Linked DNA regions of Paeniglutamicibacter kerguelensis. Each later gene encodes a partner of the first gene's protein in a complex. Links are inferred from orthologs where the notes say so. Each region holds a gene or a part of one and is shown in the gene's direction. Other genes may lie near its edges.

What was found.
Region 2: the proteins of JOF47_RS04030 (region 1) and smc are in contact, whole or in part, in a crystal structure (PDB 3ZGX), measured with the Bacillus subtilis proteins. The link is inferred for Paeniglutamicibacter kerguelensis from one-to-one orthologs.

The regions. Positions count from the first base shown.
Region 1 is NZ_JAGIOF010000001.1:908,794-911,830, forward strand. What follows is about bases 59-3,037. They hold JOF47_RS04030 (segregation and condensation protein A), read left to right. Parts: upstream 59-1,081; coding sequence 1,082-1,993; downstream 1,994-3,037. Other genes in these bases: JOF47_RS04025 (ParA family protein), read left to right, coding at 186-1,082; scpB (SMC-Scp complex subunit ScpB), read left to right, coding at 1,990-2,637; JOF47_RS04040 (pseudouridine synthase), read left to right, coding at 2,674-3,037. UniProt on the Bacillus subtilis protein: Participates in chromosomal partition during cell division. May act via the formation of a condensin-like complex containing Smc and ScpB that pull DNA away from mid-cell into both cell halves.
Region 2 is NZ_JAGIOF010000001.1:1,236,446-1,244,364, forward strand. The notes cover bases 1,130-5,270. They hold smc (chromosome segregation protein SMC), read left to right. Parts: upstream 1,130-1,494; coding sequence 1,495-5,070; downstream 5,071-5,270. Other genes in these bases: JOF47_RS05570 (serine hydrolase domain-containing protein), read right to left, coding at 1,130-1,357; JOF47_RS05580 (glycosyltransferase family 2 protein), read left to right, coding at 5,226-5,270. Outside these bases: mutM (bifunctional DNA-formamidopyrimidine glycosylase/DNA-(apurinic or apyrimidinic site) lyase), read left to right, coding at 1-511; more of JOF47_RS05570, read right to left, coding at 539-1,129; more of JOF47_RS05580, read left to right, coding at 5,271-6,638; JOF47_RS05585 (MFS transporter), read right to left, coding at 6,763-7,919. UniProt on the Bacillus subtilis protein: Required for chromosome condensation and partitioning.

The DNA.
Region 1 (3,037 bases):
CGATGACTGTACGGTTTAACGCCGGAGCCGGTTTGAAACCGACCGGCATCCTAAACCTTGGACTTCAGCTTTAAGGTAAAGGCTCGCCGTGCGCGGGCCAAGGTGTCCGGAGCATACCGGCGCAACCGATACCCTTAAGACGATAGTCATCAATTCCCACAACGAACGGAAGCGTGGTTAATACCGTGAGCGAGGAACAGGGCAGCAAGCCCCGGGGCGTAGGACTGCTCAAGGAACCGACCCCCCTGGGTCCCACGGGCCGCCCGCAGACTGATTTCCCCGAGCCGGGATCCTTGGATTCCCATGGTCCGGCCCGCGTCATCGCCATGGTGAACCAGAAGGGCGGGGTTGGCAAGACCACCTCCACCATCAACCTTGCCGCGGCCCTGGCCGAGTACGGTCGCAAGGTGCTGCTGGTCGACTTCGACCCGCAGGGCGCGCTCTCCGCAGGTTTTGGCACCAACCCGCACGAACTCGACGTCACCGTCTACAACGTGCTGATGGACCGCAAGACCGACATCCGCGACGCGATCATCACCACCGACGTCCCGAACGTCGACCTGCTGCCGGCCAACATCGACCTGTCGGCCGCCGAGGTCCAGCTGGTCAACGAGGTTGCCCGCGAGCAGGTGCTTGAACGCGCACTGCGTTCGGTGACCGACGACTACGACATCGTGCTGATCGACTGCCAGCCCTCGCTGGGCCTGCTCACGGTCAACGCGCTGACCGCCGCACACGGCGTGATCATCCCGCTCACCGCGGAGTTCTTTGCCCTGCGTGCCGTGGCGCTGCTGGTCGAGACCATCGAGAAGGTGCAGGACCGGCTGAACCCGGCCCTGCAGATCGACGGCGTGCTGGCAACCATGTACGACCCGCGCACCTTGCACGGACGCGAAGTCGTCGGCCGCCTGGTGGAAGCCTTCGGGGACACCGTCTTCGAGACGGTCATCCGGCGCACCATCAAGTTCGCCGACGCCAACGTCGCTGCCGAACCCATCACCACCTATGCAACAAACCACCCGGGTGCCGAGGCCTACCGCCAGCTGGCCAAGGAGCTCATATCCCGTGGCGGCGCCCCGTAATGACGGCAACCGCCGTCCTTCCAGCCACCGTGCCGACCGTCAACGACGACTCGGCCGGTGGCTTTCGGGTTCAGCTGGAAAACTTTTCCGGCCCCTTCGACCTGCTGCTCTCGCTGATCGCCAAACGCGAACTGGACATCACCCAGATCGCGATGGCCGAGGTCACCGACGAGTTCATCGGCTACCTGAAGGTCCTGCGGGACAAGCCCGGATCCAAGGCGCTGGATGAGACCACCGAGTTCCTCGTCGTCGCCTCGACCCTGCTGGACCTGAAGGCCGCGCGCCTGCTGCCCCGCAACGAAAACGACACCGACGAAGACATGGCGCTGCTCGAGGCCCGCGACCTGCTCTTCGCCCGCCTGCTGCAGTACAAGGCCTTCAAGCACGCGGCCGGGTGGATCTCCGAACGGCTCGAGGACGAAGCCAAAAGCTTCCCCCGTCAGGCCGGGCTCGAGGCGCACTTCGCCGCGCTGCTGCCGGAGCTCGTCTTCAAGACGACCCCGGAAATGCTTGCGCGTTTGGCGCTGACCGCCCTGGCCCCCAAGGAAGAAGCGCCGCCGGCAGAGGTCGGCGTGGCACACCTGCACGGGGGAGCGGTGAGCGTGCGCGAACAGGCGGGCATCCTGGCCCTCATGCTGCAGGAAAGCCACACGCTCAGCTTCACCCAGCTCACCGCGGACGCCGACAGCCACCTGGTGCTCGTGGCAAGGTTCCTGGCACTGCTGGAAATGTACAGGGAACGGGTCGTTTCGTTCTCACAAAATGCGCCCTTGGACACATTGCAGGTGACCTGGTCGGAATCGGCGGAAGACTGGAACGCGGTGAACCTGCGCGAAGAATACGAGGCCGCGGCGACCGAGAGTGCCGCAGATGCCGATCCAACAACCAGCCAGGGGGAATCCGAGGCATGAGCGAGACAAACACCGGGGTTCCGGCCCCCGCATCACCGGCCGGGGTGGCGCAGGCCGCCGAAACGGCGGGCGCGGCCGTCGACGATTTGCCCGGCGGGCTTGACGCGGGCATCGAATCCATTCTCATGGTCATCGACGAGCCGGTCGGTGCCGGGCGCCTGGCTGAGGTGCTGGAGGTCAGTGAGGAACGCGTCACAGCGGCCCTTCACGGGCTTCGGGCACAGTATGATGGAGGGGATACACCGCGCGGTTTTGAGCTGCGCGAATTGGCCGGAGGATGGCGCATCTTCTCCCGACGTGATTTTGCTCCCTTTGTTTCACGCTTCGTCATCGACGGCCAAACGGCAAGACTAACCCAGGCTGCCCTGGAGACTTTGGCAGTAATCGCCTACCGGCAACCCGTTTCACGCGGGAGGGTCGCGGCGATTCGTGGGGTTAATGTCGATTCAGTGGTGCGCACGTTACTCACGCGCGGGCTGATCCACGAGGCACCCGATGAGGGTGAAAGTGGTGCCACGTTGTATCAGACCACCTCGTATTTTCTGGAAAGATTGGGGCTGGGCAGCGTTTCGGAGCTACCCATGCTTTCCCCGCATCTCCCAGGAGTGGGCGACATTGACGAATTTGACGTTGATTTGCCTTAGCAACTCGGCGAACCACGAAACAACATAAGGACAGACATGACCCAGGGATCGCGCTCAAGCCGCGGCAACCAGCGCCCACAAGGCTCCGGCTCCGGTAACGGCAACGGCCGCGGCCGAGGAGCAGCCGGCGCAGGCCGCTCGAACTCCAACCCGCGCTCGGCCTCCGAACGCGGCGGCGAATCCACCTCGGGTTCATGGTCCAAGACCCACGGCGGCCCCAAGCAGGGCAAGAAGCCGGGAACCGGCTCCGGTGCCAAGAAGTACACGGGCCCCAAGGCCTTCGGCAAGGAACGCTTCGGCCAGAATCTCGGTCCGGTCAAGGCCGACCGCCCCAACAAGCCGACCCAGCGCGAGCGCGCCCAGGCCGCACACTCGGATCTCGAGGGCGTGCGCCTGCAGA
Region 2 (7,919 bases), 330 kb from region 1 along the record:
CCATATGCCTGGTGGCCTTGGCTCCGACATTGACTGGATCCCCGAGGCAGCATCGCACATCGCCCGGGACGTACTCGATACGGCATCGACCCCCGAAAGCCTGTATTTGGCGTTGCGCAAACGCAATACGCAGCTCAAGCGGGCCATCCTTGACCAGGAAGTCATCTCGGGCGTCGGAAACATCTACGCGGATGAAGCGCTCTGGGCTGCCAAATTGCACGGCTTACGATCAACCGCAACGATTCGACGTCCGGACGTGCAACGCCTGCACGAGGCCCTTGTGGATGTAATGAGCCGTGCGCTCGATGCAGGTGGAACCAGCTTCGACGCACTCTATGTAAACGTCAACGGAGCCTCGGGGTACTTCGACAGATCCCTAAACGCCTATGGGCGTGAAGGGAAGTCCTGCCACCGTTGCGAAGCCGCGGGGATACTTTCGATAATTCGACGTGACGCCTTCATGGGGCGGTCGTCCTACACCTGCCCCCGCTGTCAACGCAAGCCGCGCTAAAACAGCTAACCCGTTTCTTGAACCCGGTTATCGGGCGCGAAGTTCGGCAACAACCTGGTCATTGAACGGAGCCCACGCTTCGACGGCCCACGGTCCAAACGGCTTGTCAGTCAATGTTACGCACGCCGTTTCCAAGGCGGGGTCCACCCAGAGGAACGTTCCGGCTTGCCCGAAATGTCCAAAAGTCTCAGGGGAATTCAGGGAGCCCGTCCAGTGCGGCGACTTCTCCGAACGTATCTCCATGCCCAACCCCCACGCGTTGTTCTTTTGCCGGCCATAGCCGGGCAGGATTCCCGCCAACCCCGGGTACACCACATGGGTGGCCTCAAAATGGGTTTCCGGGGCCAAAAGGGTCGGAGCCTGCAGTTCCGCGGCAAACTTCACCAGATCGGCCGCCGTGGAAACGCCGTCGGCCGCGGCGCTGCCTTCCACGCTGGTCGAAGCCATGCCCAAGGGGTGCAGGACGGCTTCGGCAAGGTAATCGGGGAAGGTCATATCGGTTGCGGCTTCCAGCGTCCCTGCCAAGACTTCAAAACCAACATTTGAGTAGAGGCGCCTTGTGCCGGGTGCGAACCGGACCGTCTTTTCGGCAAAATCGTAACCCGAGGTATGGGACAAGAGGTGCTTGACTGTCGAACCCTCGGGGCCCGCCGGGGTATCCAGATCGAAAGCCCCCTCCTCAATGGCGACCAAGAATGCATAGGAGCTGAGCAGCTTGGTCACGGATGCAAGGGCGTAACTGCGAGTTAGGTCACCGTGGGATCCGAGCACGGAGCCGTCTTTGGCCACAACAGCCGTCACGGCATGGGCCGACGGCCAAGAATTTATTGCCTTGAGGCTTTGCATGGAACTGTTTCTCCTTGGATCACACATAAAAATGCCCGTCTACCGGGTTGCCACTGCCTGGGGAATGGATGCTAGTCGATACTATAGAAGCTAACCCCCTAACCACTTTAGCTACCCAGAACGTAGGACTGCCTCACGTGCATTTGAAAACACTCACAGTACGTGGGTTCAAGTCGTTTGCCTCAGCAACGACTTTCGAATTTGAACCGGGCGTAACGGCAGTGGTTGGGCCCAACGGGTCGGGTAAGTCAAACGTTGTGGACGCGCTGGCCTGGGTCATGGGGGAGCAGGGAGCCAAGACCCTGCGCGGCGGCAAAATGGAAGATGTGATCTTTGCCGGCACCTCGGGCAGGGCTCCGCTGGGCCGTGCCCACGTATCCCTGACCATCGACAACGGCGACGGCGCGCTGCCCATCGATTACGCCGAAGTCACCATCTCGCGCACGCTCTTCCGCTCCGGCGGTTCGGAATACGCCATCAACGGCAACTCGTGCCGACTGCTGGATATCCAGGAACTCCTCTCCGATTCCGGGCTTGGGCGTGAAATGCACGTCATTGTGGGTCAGGGGCAACTCGACCGAATCCTGCATGCAACTCCCGAGGACCGTCGTGGATTCATCGAAGAAGCTGCGGGCGTGTTGAAGCACAGACGCCGTAGAGAGAAGACGGTACGAAAACTCGACGCCATGCAGGGCAACCTGAACCGTCTTGAGGACCTCACCGCAGAACTCCGGCGCCAACTCACGCCCCTGGGCAAGCAGGCCAAGATCGCCCGACGGGCGCAGACCGTGCAATTTGAGGTCCGTGACGCGAAGTCCAGGCTCATGGCCGATGACATGGTGGCCTTGCGAGGAGCCCTCGAAAAGGAACTGGCAGACGAGGCATCGCAACGTACCCGCCAGCATGATGCGAACCGGCGCTTGGAGCAATTGCGGGCCGAGCTGGCCCAGTTGGAGGCAGCAGCGGCCCACGCGACTCCCGAGCTCAACAGAGCACGGGACCTGTGGTTTGGTTTGACCTCGATGCGTGAGCGTTTCGGGTCCCTTGGTGCCATTGCGGCCGAGCGTTCCCGCCTATTGGGATCCGAAACCAACACGTTCGATCCCGGACGAGATCCGGAGCGGCTGGAAGCACAGGCGGAACGCTTGAACGGAGAGCTGGAAGAACTTGAGGAGAACCTCGAACTCCGACGTGAACTGCTCGAGGAGGCGCTCGAAGCCCGAGCTGATGCCGAGGACGCCGCGAACGCCGAACAACTACGGCTAACCCAGCAGCTGCGCGTCCTTGCCGACCGCCGTGAAGGCCTTGCCCGGCTGGCGGGGCAGGCTGCCGCAGCCCGCAGCCGTGTTGAGGGAACCGAAGGGGAGCTGGGGCGCCTCAGGGAGTCCCTGAACGGTTGGTCTGCCCGTCGCGAATCCAGCGCCACCGAGTTTACGGCCCTCGAGCAACAAGCTGCCACGGTCGAAGACGGCGAGGAAGACCTGGACACCGCATACGAGCACGCGGCCGACCGGCACGAATCCTTGGCCAAGAGCATGGAATCGTTGCGGATTCGGGAGCAAGACCTGGTTACTCGACAGGGGTCCCTCAATGGACGTTTGGAGGCCCTCAGGATGGGGGCCGTTCGCAAGGACGCCTCGGAAGACATCCTGGCGGGGGAGCACCACGGATTGCTGGGGCGCATGTCCCATTTCCTGAAGGTCGAAGCCGGTTTCGAGGCTGCCGTTTCGGCTGCGCTGGGACCGGCGGCCGAGGCGTTGGCGGTCCGCGAACGCGGCCATTCACTGGAGATCCTCAATGGGCTCAGGGAGTCCTCCGGCGGCCGGGTGCACCTGGTCACGGCCGGTCTCAGCCTCCCCGCCGGGAGTGTGAAAACGCCGTCGCTTGGCCGACCGGCAGTCGATGTCGTTTCGGCGCCCGAGTCCTTGGCAGGCACGCTCCTGCACCTTCTTGCCGACACCGTGATAGTTGCGGACCTGGCGGAAGCGCATGAACTCCTGGATTCCGACCCAGGCGTCTGCGCCGTCACGCGCGGGGGAGACGTGGTGACCCTGGGAACCGCCAGCGGCGGTACCGGCGCAGCACCCTCGCTGATCGAGCAGCATGCAGCAATCGCGGAAACCGAGGCAGGCCTCCGTGACGCCGAAGCCGCACTCGACACCTTGCGGCTGGAGAGCGCCGAACTGACGGCGAAGCTGTTGGAGGCCGAGGAAGCCGCGGAGCTGGCGCTTCACCGACTGCACGATTCGGACGCAAGGATTTCCGCCGTGGCCGAGCGCCTGGCGAGCTTGGGATCGTTGCTCCGACAGGGCCAGGAGGAACGCGAACGCCTCGTGCAACAGATCGCCGTTGCCCAAGAAAAGCTTGAGGTCGACCAAGAGCGGATGGACGAGCTCAACCATCGGCTGGCCATGGCGCAGGACGGAACCGACGAAACGGAACCGGAAAACGACCAGCGTCAGGAACTGGCTGCCGCGGCCGCGCAGAGCCGCCAGAAGGAACTCGACGCACGCTTGGCGCTGCGCAGCGCCGAGGAACGCGCAAACGGGCTGAAAGCCCGGGTCGATGCATTGGTGCGCACCGCCGAAACCGAGCGCAAGGCTCGACTGGAGGTCCAGCGCAGGGCCGAGATCCGCAAGCGGCAGGCAAATGTGGCACGCGGGGTCGGCGACCAGGTCCAGCGCGTCGTCTCGTTCCTGGAAGTCTCCCTGGAACTTGCGGACCGTGAGCACAAGCAACTGCAAGTGCGTCGCGAGGAACTCGAATCACGGCTGGGTGTGGTTCGAGCCGGTGCCGACAAGGTCGCCCTTGAGCTGGCCGAACTCACGAACTCCGTGCACCGGGATGAAATGGCGCGTGCCGAACAACAGCTGCGCATCGAAGCCCTGGACAACCGTTGCATCGAAGAACTGGGGATGACAAGCGACCATCTGATCGAGCACTTCGGCCCCCACATGTTGATTCCGCAAACCTTTGAATCCGGGGACAAATGGGCGGCCCTTCACCAGGAGGTCGACGGACTGGGCGTTCCCGTGCCGGTCGGCATCCCCTTTGACAGGGTCGACCAGGAGAAGCGCCTCAAGCAGGCCGAACGGGATTTGGCGACCCTGGGCCGGGTCAATCCGCTGGCGCTTGAGGAGTTCGCCGCGTTGGAAGAACGCCACAAGTTCCTCACGTCTCAACTTGAAGACCTGAAAAAAAGCCGCAAGGATCTGCAGGACATCATCAAGGACGTGGACGCACGGGTTGAACGGGTGTTCACCGAAGCCTACGAGGACACGGCCGTGCAGTTCGAGCGTGTCTTCGGGCGGCTCTTCCCGGGTGGCGAGGGGCGTCTGGTGCTCACCGACCCGGAAAACATGCTGACCACCGGAATCGAAATCGAGGCACGGCCCGCCGGCAAGAAGATCAAGCGGCTTTCCCTGTTGTCCGGCGGGGAACGCTCGCTGACGGCCGTTGCACTGCTGGTTGCCATCTTCAAGGCCCGACCGTCCCCGTTCTATGTCATGGACGAGGTCGAGGCGGCACTCGACGACACCAACCTCGGTCGGTTGATCACCATTTTCGAAGAGCTGCGCGAATCCAGCCAGCTGATTGTCATCACCCACCAGAAGCGAACCATGCAGGTTGCGGATGCGCTTTACGGCGTGACGATGCAAGGCGACGGCGTCTCAAAGGTGATCAGTCAGCGCATCGAGCGCGATCGCCCGTAGGGCCCCTGCCGTCTCCGCTCTGGAGTTACTTCCGAAATGTGGCCAAACGTACAGTGACTTCGAACGATGTTCACAGTCTGGTCGTCTAGTGTGGGCATTTGGTCTACGTTTGCGCCGGCGTCCTTGTCTGCGTGCTATCGAATTGGGGATGTTGAGTGGCTATACGAAAATTGATCTCAAGGGGCAAACGGGCAATAGCTCGATTGGTCCCGGTCGGCTCGGAGAAATCCGGTGGCGCCGGCATCAGCGTCAGCGTGATCATCCCGGTCTACAACACCGAGGTGTACCTCCGGGAGCTGCTCGATAGCCTCGTGGCGCAGGATCTTCCCGTTGAGCAATTTGAAGTCATCGCGGTAAACGACGGTTCCACCGATGCCAGCGGCGAAATACTGGACGAGTATGCGAACCGTTACCCTAATTTTCGGGTTTTACACCAGGAAAATAGCGGGTGGGCAGGCAAGCCCCGAAATGTTGCCCTCGACTTGGCCCAAGGTCAATATGTCTTTTTTGCCGACAGCGATGATGTGTTGGCGCCATCGGCCTTGCGACAAATGTCGGAGTTCGCCTCAGAACACAAGATCGACGTGGTATTTCCGAAGGTCGTGGGTATCGGCGGCCGGACGGTATCGAAGGGCCTGTACACGAAGACCAACCCATCGATCTCACCGTTGCTGGCCATCAACACCTTGACGCCGCAGAAGTTGATTTCGCGTGAATTGATTGAATCAAACCGGCTTCGCTTTCCGGAAGAGCCGGTCCGGCTTGAAGATGGAATGTTCATGGTTGCCTGCTACCTACTTGCGGAAAAAATCGGTGTCGCCGCAGACCAGGACCTCTACAGCCTGCGAGCCCGCGCCGACGGTTCCAACATCAGCAGCCAACCGTTGGATCCCTACACATACACCGCTTCAATCTCCAAGATCGCAGCGATCATTCGGGCCGAAGCAAAAGATGATGAACTGGCCCATGCCATGACGCTCACTCTGTGGTCGAACAAGGGGCTGAAAATCTATGCCCCTGCACGGTTCAAGCGCTATTCGGAAGAAGTCCAGAACAAATGGATGGATGCCCACTCCAATTTCGTGAATGAGTTCATTACTGATGAATCAGCCAGGAACCTCAGCGACATCCGCCACGGCAAGACGGAGTTCATCCGCAACCAGGACAAGCACGGCGTTCTCGGCATCATTGCCGTCCAAGAACAGCTGGAACAACGAGTGGTCATCGACAGCGCCCACTATGTAAATGGGGAACTGCAAATTTCAGGGACCCTGCATTCGTCCGGCATCGATTCGATTTGCATCTCCGCCAGAAATCGCGGAGGAGGTCCCTCAGTCTTGGCCGAGGCGACACTATCAGCCCGAAACGGCAAGTTCGATGGAACGCTTTCCGGCATTCCCGAAGGCGAAGAAATTATCGACTTCTTCTTGAAGCCTGCCGCGGGGGCCATCCAAGGTAGCGCAAGGCGGGCGCCGAGCGGAACGAGCCCCGCCTTCTCCACAAACGGAAGCCTGACGCCATACCGCACCAAGTACGGCAATTTTAGTCTTCAGCCCATCAGGGAATGACCAACAGGTAACTCGTCATAGGGTGCCAAAAGCGTTCGAGCAGGGCCGCCCCGTGGCGGTGCACCAGGCCTTGGCCTGGGCTACTGTCGCTTGTCAGTGACTGTCCTTTTCCGGACGGAGAGTTCTAGCCTTCCGAGGTGCGGGCGTTTTTGGGCTGCCCACGGTTTTCCCTCACCGGGAGCCACGCCAACACGCCAATCAGCCCAAGACCGCCGCTGATGGTGAAGGCCCAGCCGTATCCGGCTTGGTCCGCAACCAGGCCCGCCAGTATGGGGCCAATGATCGAACCAAAATCGGTGGCCATTTGGAAGGTTGCCAGCACCTTGCCGCCGTTGCGTCCCTGTCCCACCACGTCGGCGATGGCTGCCTGTTGGGCTGGGCCCATGAGGCCGGTACCAATGCCTGCCATAATTGACAGGACAATGAACAACGGGATGTTGTCCACCCACCCAATTGACGCAGTGGAAATCGACGCCACCGTCAACCCGATCAAGATCGGCAGGCGTCGGCCATGGGCGTCGGTGAACCTGCCCGCGACAAACAGTGCCGCGCCATTGCCCACGGCGAAGATCGCAAGGGCCAGACCCGCCAGAAGCGTTCCCTGCGTGGCGAACGCAGCAACGGCGAAAAGGGGGATCAAGGACATCCGGACCCCGAATGCCATCCATCCGTTGGTGAATCCAGACACCAGGGCAGCCTTGAATGTTGCGGCACCCCACGCTTCCGAAAGCGGGATGCGTTCAATGACAGGGGAGATTCCGGACGGCTCGCCCTCGGGTGCCTTGCGGGAATGCGAGAGCGAGAAGTAGACAATCGCTGCGGCCACGACGAGGGAACCGCCGTAGATGAAGAACGGGATCCTGAATCCCATGCCCGCCATCAGGGAACCTAGAACCGGCCCGGCGACGTTGCCCAGAAGGAACGCTCCCGAATAGAGTCCGGCGATCCTGCCGCGGATTTCCTTGGGGGACAATCGGGCAATCAACGCCATGGCCGAGACAGTGAACATGGTTGAACCAAGGCCGCCCATGCCGCGGAATACCAGTAGCTGGGTGTAATTCTGGGCAAAGCCACACAGGATCGTCGAGGCCGCGACGATCAGCACGCCCGTGACATAGACGGCGGGTTCTCCAAGCCGGTCCGTGAGTTTGCCGCTGACCGGCGCAAAAACGAGCCGGGTGAATGCGAAGATGCTCACGATGACGCTGGCGGCCGCGGCCCCGACATCGAAGCTCGTTGCAAACTGCGGGAGGATGGGGGCAATGAGGCCGAATCCCAGCG